One region of the Nonomuraea sp. NPDC049400 genome, then DNA from elsewhere that is predicted to be linked to it. Evidence: riboswitches for the same ligand, from Rfam matches in the RefSeq annotation. Region 1 holds a riboswitch; each other region holds the start of a gene.
The links. Region 1 has a riboswitch for cyclic di-AMP ahead of ACIBVN_RS48740 (CHAP domain-containing protein). Riboswitches for the same ligand answer to the same signal wherever they lie in the genome.
Positions count from the first base shown of each region.

Region 2: another riboswitch for cyclic di-AMP. It lies ahead of ACIBVN_RS36160 (C40 family peptidase); the one in region 1 lies ahead of ACIBVN_RS48740 (CHAP domain-containing protein).
Region 3: another riboswitch for cyclic di-AMP. It lies ahead of ACIBVN_RS11565 (C40 family peptidase); the one in region 1 lies ahead of ACIBVN_RS48740 (CHAP domain-containing protein).

Region 1 covers NZ_JBITMP010000052.1:49,334-54,655, reverse strand. Annotated here, with positions in the region: gene ACIBVN_RS48755 (hypothetical protein) at 1-799, opposite strand, end outside; gene ACIBVN_RS48750 (aldo/keto reductase) at 898-1,719, shown strand; gene ACIBVN_RS48745 (Gfo/Idh/MocA family protein) at 1,739-2,692, shown strand; cyclic di-AMP (ydaO/yuaA leader) riboswitch at 2,809-2,947, shown strand; gene ACIBVN_RS48740 (CHAP domain-containing protein) at 2,960-3,631, shown strand; gene ACIBVN_RS48735 (YoaK family protein) at 3,794-4,489, shown strand; gene ACIBVN_RS48730 (alpha/beta fold hydrolase) at 4,501-5,313, opposite strand.
Region 2 covers NZ_JBITMP010000028.1:140,482-145,803, forward strand. Annotated here, with positions in the region: gene serA (phosphoglycerate dehydrogenase) at 1-672, shown strand, start outside; gene ACIBVN_RS36155 (class I SAM-dependent methyltransferase) at 1,160-1,975, opposite strand; gene ACIBVN_RS36160 (C40 family peptidase) at 2,181-2,585, opposite strand; cyclic di-AMP (ydaO/yuaA leader) riboswitch at 2,778-2,922, opposite strand; gene ACIBVN_RS36165 (3-isopropylmalate dehydrogenase) at 3,042-4,088, shown strand; gene ACIBVN_RS36170 (branched-chain amino acid aminotransferase) at 4,304-5,322, shown strand, end outside.
Region 3 covers NZ_JBITMP010000006.1:328,802-334,123, forward strand. Annotated here, with positions in the region: gene ACIBVN_RS11550 (glycosyltransferase family 4 protein) at 1-49, opposite strand, end outside; gene ACIBVN_RS11555 (M48 family metallopeptidase) at 82-1,353, opposite strand; gene ACIBVN_RS11560 (hypothetical protein) at 1,455-2,273, opposite strand; gene ACIBVN_RS11565 (C40 family peptidase) at 2,413-2,949, opposite strand; cyclic di-AMP (ydaO/yuaA leader) riboswitch at 3,002-3,164, opposite strand; gene ACIBVN_RS11570 (NlpC/P60 family protein) at 3,553-4,512, opposite strand; gene ACIBVN_RS11575 (NYN domain-containing protein) at 4,640-5,322, opposite strand, start outside.

The DNA of each region.
Region 1 (5,322 bases):
TGAGCACGCGCTGGCCGGCGTCCAGGCCCCGCAGCGTCAGCTCGGCGGGCGCGCCGCCGTCGTGGACCGTGATCCCCGGGCGTTCCCGGATCAGCGCGACGTCGACGGGGTCCTCGCGGCGGTGCGGATAGTACGCCAGCGGCTCGCGCGCGGCCAGGTCCGTCAGCCAGCGCAGGTAGTGGTCGCGATGCACCAGGCCGTTCCTGACCAGCGAGGTGCCGAGGACGACCGTGCGCTCCGCGGGCACCTCGGCGCTGGGCGGCTGGGCCCGCAGCCAGGCGAACTGGTGGCGTACCAGGTCGATTCCGGCCCGCCGTACCGCGTCCTCCAGGGGTTTGTCGACGGGCAGGGCGGTGAAGACCGACACGTCGCTCAGGCGCAGCCGCAGCGCGGCCGCCAGGCCGAGCGCGGCGCGCAGCCTGGTCGGCTGGGTCCTGGCCCGCAGCAGCGGCCGGTACGGCCCCGCGGCCAGCAGCTCGAGCAGCCGGAGGGTGGCCAGGCCATCGTCCACGATCACGATGCGGCCGGGACGCGAGGTCAGCCAGCGCAGCTGCACCCTGCCGGAGAAGGCGTCGCCGACGGCCTGCACGCGCCTGGGCATGCGTTCGCGCGGCTCGGCCAGCTCCAGGCCGTCGGGCAGCCCGAGAGACCTCAGCTCCCGGCGCGTGGCCTTCAGCGGCCGAAGGCCCGAGCGCGGCACGACGACCGTCCGGGGGCCCAGCAGCCCTGCGTAGTGGGCCTCGACGGCGCACAGCATCTGGAGCGGGGACTCCACCCAGGCCGACGCCTGTTCGACCACTCCTGCTCCTCCCAGCCGGGTGATGGCCCGTTCACGACCGCTTCAAGCTAGCCCCGCCGCCTTAAGCCCCCAGAAACGCGACGTGAACAATGGGCAGTATGAACTCGCTCTTGCTCAACACCGACGGCGTGCACATCCCGCAGCTCGGCTACGGGGTCTGGCAGGTCCCCGCCGAAGAGGCCGCGCAGGCCGTCACGACCGCGCTGAAGGCCGGCTACCGGCACGTCGACACCGCCTCCGCGTACGGCAACGAGGAGGGCGTCGGCCAGGCCGTGCGCGAATCGGAGCTGCCGCGCAGGAAGGTCTTCGTCACCACCAAGCTGTGGAACGCCGACCACGGACGCGCCGAGGCGGCCTTCGAGGAGTCCCTGGCCCGGCTCGGCCTCGACTACATCGACCTTTTCCTCATCCACTGGCCGGTGCCGCAGCAGGACAAGTACGTGCAGGCGTGGAGGGCGATGGAAAAGATCTACCGTGACGGGCGGGCCAAGGCCATCGGCACCTCCAACTTCACGATCGCCACCCTGACCCGGCTGATGAACGAGACCGACATCGTCCCGTCGATCAACCAGATCGAGCTCCACCCGTACCTGCAGCAGCGCGAGATGCGCGCCTTCCACGAGGCCAACGGCATCCTCACCGAGGCGTGGAGCCCGCTGGGCCAGGGCCAGGGGCTGCTGGACGACCCGGCGCTGGCCGTGCTGTCCGGCAAGTACGGCAAGACGCCCGCGCAGATCGTGCTCCGCTGGCACCTGCAGCTCGGCAACGTCGTCATCCCCAAGTCCGTGACCCCGTCGCGGATCGCCGAGAACATCGCCGTTTTCGACTTCATCCTCGATCCCGAGGACATGGCCGCCATCGGCGCGCTGAACAGGGGCCGGCGCTTCGGCCCCGATCCCGACACGTTCAACATGACGTGATTCGTCTACGATCTCCCACGTGCGGGATTTTGCGTGGGGCATCGCGGCGACAGGCGGTATAGCGCGGACCGTGGGAGCGGCCATCGTGGCCGAGCCCGGGATGCGGGTGGCCGCCGTCGGGTCCAGGGACTTAGGCCGGGCGCAGGCGCTGGCCGCCACGTTGGGCGCGGAGTCGGCGTACGGCTCCTATGAGCAGATGTGCGCCGATCCGGCCGTGGACGCCGTCTACGTCGCGACGCCGCACGCCCAGCATCTGCAGGTGGCCGAGGCCGCCATCGCCGCGGGCAAGGCCGTGCTGTGCGAGAAGCCGCTGGCCGCCACCGTGGACGACGCGGAGAAGATGGTACGGCTGGCACGTGAGGCAGGCGTGTTCCTCATGGAGGCCATGTGGATGCGCTTCAACCCCCTCATCCAGAAGATCGCGGCCGACGAGCGCTTCGGCGACATCCGCTCCGTGCAAGCCACTTTCGGCTTTGCCAAACCTTACGATCCGGTCCACCGGCTGTGGGCGCCGGAGCTCGGCGGCGGGGCCCTGCTCGACCTCGGGATCTATCCGTTCGGCCTGGCTCAGCTGCTCCTCGGCATGCCCTCTGACCTGCGGATCACCGGCTCCCTCGCGCCCAACGGCGTGGACGCGGAGGCGGGCGGGATCTTGCTCTACCCCGGCGGCAGGCGGGCTCTCGTAGAAACCTCGTTGCTCGGGAATTACCCGAACCATGCCTGTGTTGTAGGTACTCAGATGCGGGCGGACATCCAGGCACCGTTCTGGGCGCCGCAGCGGATTCTGCTCTCCGGGCCCTCCATGGAGCCGGAGGAGCATGTGCTCGATCCGGCGGACAACGGTTACGCCGGGGAGCTCCGCGAAGTCCGCGCCGCAACGGCCGAAGGCAGGACCGAAAGCTCGGTCATGCCGCTTGATGAGTCCCTCGCCATGATGGGGCTCCTGGCCGCGGCCCGGGGGCAACTCGCCTAGCTGGGTCGTTACAGATTTGTAGCCTCTTGCCTTATGCATTACATTTGAGGCATTCTTGAGACATTCGTCCGGTTTGTCCGGCAATGTCCGACCATCGCGACACACATCACAGGACCGTCCTGTGACCGCTGAATCCGCCTCCGGGCGGAACCGGGGACCCACGTCCTAATGGGGTGAATCGGCACTTCGGTGCCGTAGGGCAGCTTCCACGCCCGAATCCGTCAGCTAACCCGGTAAGCGGCATGGAAGCAAGGAGTAACCGCCTCGATGGCCAAGTTCCGCTTTACCGCTGCCACGAAGACCAACATCGCCCGCGCCGTGCTCGGCGCGTCCGTCCTGGCCTCCGGGCTCGGCGCCCACATGGGCACGGCCGCCGCCACAGAGCAGCAGCCGGCCACCGCGGCCACGCAAGACGACCACGCCAAGTCCAGGGAGACCAAGGTCAACGTCACCGCCTCCCAGGTCCTGGACCTCGCCAAGGCCCAGGTCGGCATCTCCGAGAACGCCTACGGCGGCGGCACCAAGTTCCAGAAGTGGTACGCCAACTCGCCGCGCGCCGCGGAGACCATCGCCCGTGACGGCGGCAAGCGCGCCGACTACATCAACGCCCCGTGGTGTGCGATGTTCATCTCCTGGGTCGGCGAGCAGACCGGCGCCCGCCCGCAGATCGGCTGGGACGCCTGGACCGTCGCCCACGCCAAGTGGTTCCAGGCCAACCACCGCTTCGGCACCGAGGCCAAGCCCGGCGCCGTCGTGTTCTTCTCCTTCAAGGGCAGCAAGAGTCTCGACGACATCGAGCACGTCGGGTTCGTCGAGAAGGACAACGGCGACGGCACCATCTCGACCGTCGAGGGCAACACCGGCAACGGCAAGGTCGAGGAGCGCGTCCGTCCGAAGTCCCAGGTCGTCGGCTACGGCTACCCGGAGTACGCCGGCTGACCCCGTTTCACCACACGAGCGCGCGTCCCCTCCGGGGGCGCGCGCTCTTCGCATCCCGCCATCCTCCGGGGGAAGGGGGTTGGGGCAGCCACGCGCGAACCTCGCCAAGGAGCCGGCCATGAGACCCAGCCCCCGCCCGGGAGCCGAGACCGCGGGGCGCCCGTGAGTGGCGGGCTCCGGTGGGTCGCCGACGGGCTGTTCCCCCGCGGCGGGAACCCGCACGGCGTCCTGCCCGCCCTGCTGATCCTCCTGGCCCTCGTCACCGGCCTCGTGGACGCCATCAGCTTCCTCGGTCTGGGCCGCGTCTTCGTGGGCAACATGACCGGCAACATCGTCTTCCTCGGCTTCGCCCTGGCCGGAGACCAGGAGCTGTCGACATGGGCCTCCCTCCTGGCCCTCGCGGCGTTCGGGGCGGGCGCCTGGACCGCCGGGCGTGTGACCAGACGGACGAGCGAAGCCCGGCGCGCGTTCGCCGCCGCCACCGCCGCACATGCCCTGCTGGTCGCCGCCGCCCTCACCGTGGCCCTGGTGGCAGGACACGATCACACCGGTGCAAGGGCGGCGCTCATCGGGCTGCTCGCGTACGGCATGGGCCTGCAGAACGCGTCCGTACGCGCGCTGGCGGTCCCCGACCTGGTCACCAACGTCCTCACCACCACCCTCACGGGCCTGGCCGCCGACACCCCGGGCCGGGCGGCCCTGCGCAGGTCCGCGTCGGTCGTGGCGATGTTCCTCGGCGCCCTCACCGGCGCCGCACTCCACCTGCACGTCGGCCCCGCACTGCCGCTGGCCGCCGCCCTGACCCTCCTGGCGGTCGTCGCCGTCGTGGCCCGCAGGCGCGCCCGCCGCACGAGCTGAGCCGGCGGGATTTACGAGAGGAAGAAGTCCGCCAGAGCCCGCGCGACCCCTGCCGGGTCGTTCTCCATCGGGATGTGGCCCGCCCCGGGAATGCGCACGAGCGTGCAGTTCGGGATCTCCGCGACGAAGCGCTCGGCGTACCGGACCTCCTGGAACGGGTCATCCGCACCCCACACCAGCAGCTTCGGCGTCTCATCCGCCTTCAGCGCGGGGACGAGGTCCAGCGTGTAGCGGCTGTCGGCCGCGCCCGCCAGAGCCATCCACGACCGGCCCACCCGCAGGTCACGCCACGGATCCAGGTAATCGGCCAGCTCCGCCTCGGAGGCGGGCCGGCCCAGCGCGATCGTGACGGCCTTGCGGCGCGCGGCCAGCAACTCCTCCACGGTCGTGGCCGCCACCATGGCGGGATCCCGGTAACGGGCCACGCTGGACACCGGCCACGAGTCGTACGTGACCGAATTGACCAGAGCCAGCCGCGCCACCTCCGACTCGACCAGCAGGTGCTGCGCGACGGCGCCCCCGATGTCGTGCCCCGCCACCAGCAGCGGCGCCCGCGCACCCACCGCGGCCGCGAACCGCCCCGCCCACGCCGCCAGCGCGGGCACCGCCGCCGTCTCCGCCGTGAGCTCCCCCTCGGAACGCCCCAGCCCCGGCAGATCGACCGCCACCGGCCGCAAACCCGCCGCCGCCAGATCGTCGATCACCGGCTCCCAGACCCGGCTCCAATACGTGCCGTGCAGCAGCAACACCACCGGGCCCCGCTCGCCCGCCGTCAGATAACTGGCCATCCGGCCGTCGACCTCGACCGTCATTCGCTTGGACATGCCATAACC
Region 2 (5,322 bases), on a different contig from region 1:
TTCGTGCCGGACGCCGTCAACGTCCAGGGCGGCGTGGTGGCCGAGGAGGTCAAGCCGGGGCTGCCGCTGGCCGAGAAGCTCGGCCGCGTGTTCACCGCGCTGGCCGGCGAGGTCGCCACGAAGCTCGACGTCGAGGTGCGCGGCGAGATCGCCTCCGAGGACGTGCGGGTGATCGAGCTGGCCGCGCTCAAGGGCGTGTTCACCGACGTGATCGAGGAGCAGGTCACGTACGTCAACGCGCCGCTGCTGGCCAAGGACCGCGGTCTCACCGTGGAGCTGGTGACCAGCTCGGAGAGCCCCGACTGGCGCAACGTGGTGACCGTGCGCGGCCTGCTCGGCGACGGCCGCCAGGTCTCGGTCTCCGGCACGCTCTCCGGCCCTCGCCAGATCACGAAGATCGTCGAGGTCAACGGCTACGAGATGGAGATCGAGCCGACGTCCCACCTGGCGTTCTTCACCTACACCGACCGTCCCGGCATCGTCGGCGTGGTCGGCCGCCTCCTCGGCGAGCACAGCGTCAACATCGCCTCGATGCAGGTGGCCCGCTCCACCAAGGGCGGCAAGGCGCTCATCGCGCTGACCGTCGACTCGGCGATCCCGGCCGAGGTGATCGACCAGATCGTGAGCGAGATCGGCGCTGAGAGCGGCCGCTCGGTGGATCTGGAGGACTGACCGCCCTTTCCGGCCCTGGGGCCGCCACCCGGATCGTTCCGGGTGGCGGCCCTTTGCGTCTCAGCATGCGAGATAGTAGGACATCCAACGAGATTGCTGAGGTACTGTTACTGGAAATGCGCCAGGTTCTCGTACTTATTACCTGCCGCGGCGGGGCCTGTTAGGGCAGGTCGACGACTCGCCGCGGTGAGTGGCGTTGTGTGTCGGCCAGTAAGTCCCATTCGCCCGGTCCGTGATCCGGACCCTGCGAGAGCAGGCTCGGTCGGATTTGCGCTGTGATGGATCCGCAGCGAAGCGAGGACATCCATCACAGCCCTCCGAACGGGTTCGGCAATGAAACGCAGTCCGACGTCCCTCTGGAACGCTCGCGAAATGAGATGAGTCACATGTACGAGATGTATGCCTGGAACCGTTCGGAAGAGCACGAGGACGAGGCCGCGGAGGCCGTGCAGACCGCCCTGGACCGCCGGGACAACGGCGGGGCTCCTCAGAACTCGAGCCGGTAGAACACCGCCGACCGTTTCACGCCCGGTATCGCCCCGGCGACCCAGGCCGAGATCCGGTGCGGCGGCGACAGGCGGTCGAACCCGCCGATGTCGAACGCGCTCACCGCGCTCACGCAGCGCAGCCTCGGATGGATCGACACCAGCTCGCCGGGGCCGTCGATGCCCCAGTGGAGCGTGGCCCCGGCCTTCCGCACGGGCCTGTTGAGCTTCTGCAGCCGGACGCCGAGCCTGCTCATGGCGTCGAAGACGACCTGCCCGCCGGGGAAGCGGTCCACGATCGCCCGCAGCAGTGCCCGGCCGTCGTGCGGGTGGAGGTAGTAGACCAGACCTTCGGCGACGACCAGCGCGGGAGCGTCGTCCGGGACCTGCTCCAGCCACTTCAGGTCGGTGACCGACGAGCCGATCACGCGGTGGCCCGGCCGCTCGGGGAACAGCCGGCCGCGCAGCTCGACGACCTCGGGATAGTCCACGTCGTACCAGCGGACGGTGGGCGGCGGCGCCAGCCGGTAGAAGCGGGTGTCGAGGCCGCAGCCCAGGTGGAGCACGGTGGCTTCGGGGTGCGTGGCGAGGTACGCGGCGGCCCACCGGTCGATGAAGCGGTCCCTGAGCGCGACGGCGGCGGCCAGGGCGGGGCTCATGCCGGTCTTGCGGAAGTCGAAGTCGATCCTGCCGACCGCTTCGAGGGCCATGTCGTCGCCGAGAATCGGGTGCCGTGATCTCGCGTCGAGCGCGCGTCCGTACAGGGTGGCGAGGAGCGTCGCCTTCTCCTCGGTGAGTTGCACCTTTTCTGGCGCCATGCCTCAACGCTAACGCCGCGCGCGCCGGCGCGAGCGCGCCCAGCAAGGCCGCGTTGTGCGCGCCGCCGCCCCGCGCAGGGGCGACGATCGATGACGACAGCGCCACGGCTACGCCGCCGATGCGCTTGACGAGCTATTTCCCGCGCACAGTGCGGAGACGGGCGCCGTCGTCTCGATGTCGCCTTGCTGACGTGCGGCGCGCCTCCTACACGGTCGCCTTGAGCGTGGCGGGCGCCGGGGCGCTGAGCTGCTCTTTCAGCTTGCCCCAGAGGCGCACACCCTTGGGGTCGGGGCGGACGGCGCCCACGAAGGAGTTCCTGCGCCAGGCGTTCAGGCGCTCCTCCTTGACCACGTCACCCGTGCGCGGCGCGTGGACCATGTAGCCGGGGCGGGAGATCATCCCGACGTGCCCGAGGTTGTGGAAGAAGACCAGATCGCCGGGCTTGAGGTCCTTCCAGGCGATCTTCTTGTCGAACGCGGCGTACTGTTCGCGCGCGGTGCGGGGCAGCTCGATCCCCCCGTGCTGGTACGCCCTGAGCATGAGCCCGGAGCAGTCATATCCGCTCGGGCTGGCGCCGCCCCACACGTACGGGGTGCCGCGCTTGCTCATGGCGAAATTGAGGGCGATCTTCCAGGCGGGCTTCGGCGCCTGCTGTTGCCGGATGCGTTTGATGTCCGCGCCGGTCAGGGTGGTGGGGTCGGTCAGAGTGGTGGGGTCGTCCTTGGGGGCTGCCTGGGCGGGGGTGGCCAGAATGAGCCCGACGGCGCCCGCCGCCAGGGCAATGGCAATGCGAGACAGGGGTCTGTCCTTCCATGCGGCCGGCCGGGTTAGCTGACGGGCTCGGGCCTGGAAGTAGCCCTACGGCATGGGGGTGCCGATTCGCCCCAGGGGGAAAGTGGGTCCCCGGCTCCACGCAACCGCTGCGTGGATTAGGCTCGACGGACTCTAACGAAACGGTCAAAGGATGGCAATAGGGGCAAAACGGACGTCCGGGAAATGAGAACCGAAGTCCGATAGATGAGATGGAGTGTTCGTCAGTCGAGACGACGCGGTAAGGTACGGCTCATGGAGTCGCGTAACATCCGTCTGGCAGTCATCCCCGGTGATGGCATCGGCACCGAGGTCGTGGCCGAGGGCCTCAAGGTCCTGGAGGCAGTGGGCACGAAGATCGAGCCCACGCATTATGACCTCGGCGCCGCACGCTATCACCGCACCGGCGAGACCCTGCCCGACGCGGTGCTGGAGGAGCTGCGCGGCTACGACGCGATCCTGCTCGGCGCCGTGGGCGACCCCAGCGTCCCGCCGGGCATCCTCGAGCGCGACCTGCTGCTCAGGCTGCGCTTCGAGTTCGACCACTACGTCAACCTGCGCCCGGTCAAGCTGTTCCCCGGCGTGGAGACCCCGCTGGCCGACACGCCCGCAGAAGACATCGACATGATCGTCGTCCGTGAGGGCACCGAGGGCCTCTACGCGGGCACCGGCGGCGTCATGCGGCGCGGCACGCCGCACGAGATCGCCACCCAGGAGTCGCTCAACACCGCCCACGGTGTCGAGCGCGTCGTGCGCTACGCCTTCGAGAAGGCCAAGTCGCGCCCCCGCAAGAAGCTGACCCTCGTCCACAAGACCAACGTGCTCACCTACGCCGGCGACCTCTGGCAGCGCACGGTCAACCGCGTGGCGGAGGAGTTCCCCGAGGTCACGACCGACTACTGCCACATCGACGCGGCCTCGATGTTCTTCGTGAGCCAGCCCGAGAGGTTCGACGTGGTCGTCACCGACAACCTGTTCGGTGACATCATCACCGACCTCGGCGCGGCCATCGCCGGCGGCATCGGCCTGGCGGCCAGCGGCAACATCAACCCCGAGCGGACCGCCCCCAGCATGTTCGAGCCGGTGCACGGCAGCGCGCCCGACATCGCCGGCCAGGGCAAGGCCGACCCGACCGCGACCATCCTGTCCGTCGCCATGCTCCTCGACCACCTCGGGCTGCACGCCGAGGCGGCCAAGGTCGAGCAGGCGGTCGCCGACGACATCCTCGAGCGGCTGACCGGCTGGACCGGCCGCACCACTCACGAGATCGGTGACGACATCACCGCGCGAGTATCCGGCTAGGGACCGCCTAGCCCCGCAAGCGCCTGGTGGTCCGCAGAGGACCGCCGGGCGCTTTTTCGCGTCCAAACGGCCTAACCACCCCATCGGCCGCTTGCCATCCCATATAGCGAGACAATAAGAAGTACGGGGCTGCTTGCGAGCAGTGCCACCCGCCACCGCCTATCCGCAGTCTTCTGTAGATTTGGGCAGATTTCGCAGAGAGAAGGACCTCCGTCATGACCATCGCTCAGAAGCTCAGCTTCGACGTGCAGCTATCCGACCACGCTCGCACCGCGGCCGAGCGGGAGCAGGTACTGGCGAACCCCGGTTTCGGGCAGATCTTCACGGATCACATGATCTCGATCGACTACACCGAAGGGCAGGGCTGGCACGACGCCAAGCTCATGCCGTACGGCCCGCTCTCGCTCGACCCGGCCACTTCGGTCTTCCACTATGCGCAGGAGCTGTTCGAGGGGCTCAAGGCGTATCGCCAGGTCAACGGCTCGATCGTGACGTTCCGCCCGTACGCGAACGCCGCCCGTTTCAACCGCTCGGCCGTCCGGATGGCCATGCCGGAGCTGCCCGAGGAGACGTTCGTGGAGTCGCTCGAGCTCCTTGTCGACACCGACAAGGAGTGGGTGCCCACGACCGAGGGCCACAGCCTCTACCTGCGCCCCTTCATGATCGCCACCCAGGCGGGGCTGGGCGTGAACTACCCGTCGAAGTCGTACAAGTACCTGGTCATCGCCTCCCCGGCGGCCTCGTACTTCACGGGTGGCGTCAAGCCGGTCTCGGTGTGGCTGTCCACCGAGTACACGCGTGCCGCCCCCGGCGGCACGGGCTTCGCCAAGTGCGGCGGGAACTACGCTGCCGCCTTCGTGGCGCAGCGGCAGGCGGTGGAGAACGGCTGCGACCAGGTGGTGTGGCTGGACGCCCACGAGCACAAGTACGTCGAGGAGATGGGCGGGATGAACCTGTTCTTCGTCTTCGGCGACAAGCTCGTCACCCCTGCCCTGACCGGCACCCTGCTGCCCGGCATCACCAGGGAGTCGATCCTGGAGCTGGCCGGCGATCTGGGTCTGGAGACCGAGGAGCGCCTCATCTCGGTCGACGAGTGGCAGGCGGGGTGCGAGTCCGGTGAGCTCACCGAGGTGTTCGCGTGCGGGACGGCGGCCGTGGTGACGCCGGTGGGTTCGGTGCGGGGCGCCGACCGCTCCTGGACGATCGGCGACGGCACGCCGGGTCCCGTGACGAT
Region 3 (5,322 bases), on a different contig from region 1:
CGCCGGGCCTGGGCGGGAAGTCGTTCGTGACGATGAGCACCTTGGGCACGCCGTCGGTCGCGGCATCGGTCACGGCACGTGTCACTGCACTGGTACGCCGTTCAGCTTGGCCCATGCGCGGGCCATGGCGATGCGCTCTGGGCTGGAGGGATGGGAGGCATAGAGCACATATTCCACCGCATCCGGCGACAAGTCGGAAACGTTGGTGACGGCGAGGCGCTTCTGCATCGCGACGAACGTGGCCGGATCGTGCGTCAGGTCGAGCGCGTGCAGGTCGGCCCTGGCCTCGATGTGGCGGCTGACCAGGTTTTGAGCGGGGCCCATGAGCAGTGAGCCGATGGTCATCAGGCCCATGATCGCGCCGACCGCGCGCGGGTCGCCGATCGACGTGACGCCGGCGCGGCGGCGTACCGGGTCGAACACCAGGAACAGCAGGATGGCGCCCAGAGCGGCGCCCAGAGCGCCGATGAACGTGCCGTAGAGGACGTCGTTGTGCTTGGCGTGGCCCAGCTCGTGCGCCACGACCAGCTCGACCTCCGGCTGCGGGGCCTTGAGCAGCGTGTCGTAGACGACGATCCTGCGCGTGGCGCCGAAGCCGGACACGTACGCGTTGAGCGCCGTCGTCCGGCGCGAGGCGTCGGCGACCAGCACGTCCTCGACGGGCACGCCGTCGCGCTGCGCCATGGCGAGCAGGCTCGTGCGGAGTTGACCCTGCCGCATGGGCGTGAAGTCGTTGAACAGCGGCTCGAACACCACCGGATAGATGAACGACACCGCCAGCGTCAGCACGAACGCCCCGACGGCGGCGGGGATCCACCAGCGCCTGAACCTGCGGGCCAGCGCCACGAGCACGAGCAGCATGAGGCAGAGCAGGAACGCCTCGACGCCGATGTTCTTCAGCCGGTCGCCGGTCCAGGACCCCCAGTCCTGGGTGGACAGTCCGTAGTCGCGCAGCAGCGTCTCGAACCAGATGCCGAGCGGCAGCTTGACCAGCTCGACGATGGCGGTGATGACGACGACGCCGAGCACCACCCGTACCCACCAGGGGCCCTTGAGCCAGCCCACCGCCCTCGCGCCGAACGGGGTGGCCACGAGCAGCCCGGCGAGGACGAGTGTGAGCGCCAGCGACAGGTAGCTCGGCACGGTGGTGGCCGCGTCGAACGCCTTGCTTCTGGCGATCTGCGCGGCGGTGAAGTCGCGCGCGGGGTCTGGCGGACCGGAGGCCAGGATGCGCCAAGGGGTGCTGAAGGCGGCCACGGCCAGAATGATCAGGCCGAGCAGCACGGCCGCCGCCCCCGCCTGCCGCCTCAGCCGCCGCTCATCCGCGGCTTCGCGCGGTCCGTCCCCGTTCACGGACACACCCTCCCCATACCCCTCATCTGCCGCCGCCCCCTGTCCGGCGCTTACCCCCTCGACGTCGTCCGTATCTCGCTGTTCGCCCATCAGCCTCCCCCTCACGCGAGCTGGTCTCGCACGTAGTCGCGCCACCGTGCGGTCAGCGTGGCCGCGGAGAGCCCCAGCGCGGCGAGTGCCTGGTCGACGCCGACTGCCCGGGCATCACGGTAGAGCCTCACCAGGGTCTCCTCACCGAACCGGTCAGCGAGGAAGCGACACGCGAGCCAGGCTTCCTGATACGCCCGCGCGAGCCGCAGGGGATCCCGCCCGTCGGCCGCGAAAGCGGCAGATCCGGGCAACTCACCCGGCAGACGGCCGGACCGCACCTCGGCGGCGAGCTCGGCGGCGGCGGTCCTCACGGGGAGCCCGGAGTCGCGGTATCCGACGTAGTCGGCGAACCCCTCGTAGAGCCAGACGGGCAGGCGGTCGGTGCCCGCCGCGACGTGGGTGAGCTCATGGGCCAGTACGACGTCCTTGCCGGTGGAGTTCAGCTTGGCGAAGAACTCGGGGACGATGATCACCCGGCCGCCGTCGGCCATCGCGGCCAGCCCGTCAACCCGCCCCACCCCGGCCAGCCGGGCCGCTTCCGCGGCGGAGCCGGGAACGACGATCAGCGGTCGTACTGGCCGGCCGAGCACGTCCGAGACCCGCTGCCCGGCCACGTCGGCTCTGCGTGCGAGTTCGCGGAGCTCACCGGGTGGGGTGTGGTGGCCGACGACGGCGGACCGCGCGCCGCGGACGACGACCGCGTCGTCACGCCACAGGTGGCGGGCCTCCGGCGGGAGGGCCGGCGAATCGGGGGTGGGGGCGCTGGCGGGGGCGACGGCGAGGAGCACGATGGAGACCACCGCGACCCGCCGACTCACCCACCTGGACACGATGCCCGATCGTAGTCGCCCCACAAGGGCCACATCCGCCGCTTACGTGTGCGCCGACGCGGCGGGACGAGCCCCGCCCGAACCAGCCGACGCAGCAGGACGAGCCCCGCCCGAACCAAAGGGTTCGGGCGGGGCTTGGTCACAGGCCGGGACGGACCGCGCCCACGAAGGACGCCTTACGCCATCCGCCCAGCTTGTCGATGCGCACCCGTTCGCCTGTCCGCGGCGAGTGGATCATCTTGCCCTTGCCGACGTACATGCCCACGTGGCCGAGCCCGTTGAAGAACAGCAGGTCGCCGGGCTGGAGGTGCCGCCAGGAGACCTTCTTCCTGATGCGGGCGAACTGGCTGCTCGCCACGCGCGGGAGCTTCACCCCGGCCTTCTTCCAGGCGTACTGGACGAGGCCGGAGCAGTCGAACGAACCAGGACCTGTGCCTCCGTACCGGTACGGGTCACCGATCTGGTTCTTGGCGGCTGAGACAGCCTTGCGGGCCTTGGACTTCTGCCGGGCCACCTTGACCGCCCTCAGCGTTGCGGCCTTGGCCGACGTCGAGGTCTGGGCGGTCGTGGCCGCCTTGGCCGTCGAGACCGACGTGCTGGTGGCCGCCTGAGCCGTTGGGGCATGGAGGACCAGACCTCCGGCCGTCACGGTCATCGTGAGCGCTACGCCGCTCATGGCAAAGCGGGACAGACGGGGGTTATGCAGGGAGGTAGACAGGATTTCTCCTTGACTCTTCCACGAATGCCTACCGGGTTAGCTGACGGATTCGGGCCTGGAAGTAGCCCTACGGCGCGGTCTACGCGCCGATTCACCCCTGATCCCTGGGAACTGGGATCGCTGGGTCCCCGGCTCCGTGCCTCCTGGCTGCACGGACTCGGCAGGCCACCGCCCGATCAAGAGGTTGATACGGGGATATGGGGCGGTGACCAGCGGATCTTTATCTGTCTCACATCGGTAGGGACCGATGCGGGTTCGCGGAGGACATGGCTCGTTCACCGCGACGTCGCCAGAAGCTACGCCGAACCGTCAAGAATCGGCAAAGCGAGACATGGGCTGTAAAGATCAGATAAAGGGGTCTGTAAGAGTGGAAATCGCTGCTGGAGCGCCAGGCTCTGTTATCGAAATGTGACACTGCTCACACTTCTTTTCGCAGGCGTTTGTCAGATCGCGATTGTCGCCTTTTTCACATTTGCCCCGCCGCAGCCATCTACTATGGTGCATAGAAGAAAGCGTGCGCGATCGTTCAGCCACTCACCGTTTGAGGACCGGGAAGCGCGCCTACGGGCGGACGACGCCCACGATGGGGCCGCCGTAGGAGGAGAGCTTGACGACTTTGACCACGTCGCCGGTTTGGGGCGCGTGGACGATGTCCCCGTTGCCGGCGTAAATGACGACGTGGCCCAGGCTCGAGGTGAAGATGAGGTCCCCGGGCTGGAGATCGTTCAAATCGACCCTGCGGTTGGCCCCCCACGCCCACTGCTGCCACGTCGTACGCGGCAACGACACGCCGCCGGCGCGCCATGCCGCCTGGGTAAGGCCCGAGCAGTCATAGCCTCGTGGACCGGTCCCGCCGTAGATGTACGGCTTGCCCACCTGGGCGTAGGCGAAGCGCAGGACGGCGGCGGCGTTGCCGGAGGCGGGGCCGCTGTACTTGATGCCGACGCTGTTCGGGTTGCCGGGATTGTAGGCGCCCAGTCGCCTCAGCAGCTTCTTCTGCTGGGCGATCAGCTTCAGGATCTCCGCGCGTTCCTTCTCGACGCCGTCCCGCTCCTTGTCCGCGACCTCCAGCGCCTCCTCCGCCTTGTCGCGCTCGGCCTTCAGCCCGCGGTTCTCACGGTCGAACGCGGCCAGCTTCTCCGCCCGCTCCTTCGACAGCTGCCCGGTCAGCGTCAGCGCCGTCAGCAGGGCCTCGGGGTTGTCCGTGCCGATCAGCCCGGGCAAGGAGGTCAGGTCGGTGCCGAGTTTGTAGCTGTTGACGGCCATGCCGATCACCTCGGCCCGCAGGTCCGCGACGGTCGCCAGCTTGCGCTTGTAGCTGTCGTTCAGCTTGGTGTAGGAGCTCTTGGCCTTCTTGTACCGCTCATTGGCCGTGTTGAACTGTTCGACGACCTTGTCGGCCTTGTCGTTGAGCTTCTCGAGCTTGGCCTTGGCCTGCCGGAGTGTGGGTTTGGGATCAGCGAGGGCAGGGCCTATCGGGGACAGGAGCAGCCCGAACGCGAGACCCGCGGCCACCGGCATCCTGCCAAACCTCACTGTGTCGCCTCCCAGGGATGATATCTGGGGCGAAATAGTACAGAAGTGGCGGGTGAGGCATCCCCTAAACGTGGCAAATCGTGATGGAGCGCCAACCCAGCCGGTCCGTAATCTAGGCCCGCCCCAGCCTGCGCAGCAGCAAGCCAGACGGAACGGGTCTGGCTCCCATCCGCCTGACGGACTCGGCCACCTCGCGGTCCGACGACACCACGGCGATGGCCCGGCCGGGCGGCTCGGCGCGGACGAGCTGGCGGATCAGGTCGTCGGCGATCTCCCCTGGGTCGCTGAACAGCACCCGCACCCCGCGCGGCGCCACCACCTGCACGGGGGCGTTGAGCTCCGCCCCGTCGAACACCACGGTCACCTCGACCCTGGTCTGCGCCACCAGCCCGCCGAGCCCGGTCATCAGCCGGTTGCGCTGGTCGGCGAGGGTGAGGGTGCCGTAGCCGGTCTTGGTGACGTTGTAGCCGTCGATGATCAGATGGACCTGCGGCAGGGCCAGGAGCTGGTCGAGCAGCTGCGGGTCGTCGTCGGCGAGGGCGCGTGCGGGCACGCCGCGCACGCCGGGCCGCTCGCCGGTGATCGCGGCGACCGAGTCGGCGGGCCGGGTGATCGTCGTGGGCAGAGCCAGCTCCCTGCGCAGCCCGGCGGAGGCGTCCTGCAGCGCGTCGAGCAGCACCCTGATGCGGGCGTCCTCGATGCTCCTGCCCTCGCGGGCCGCCCGGCGCGAGGCCTCGAGCTGCTTCTCCACGTCCGCCAGGCGCTCGCGCAGCCGCCGCAGCTCGGACTCGCCCG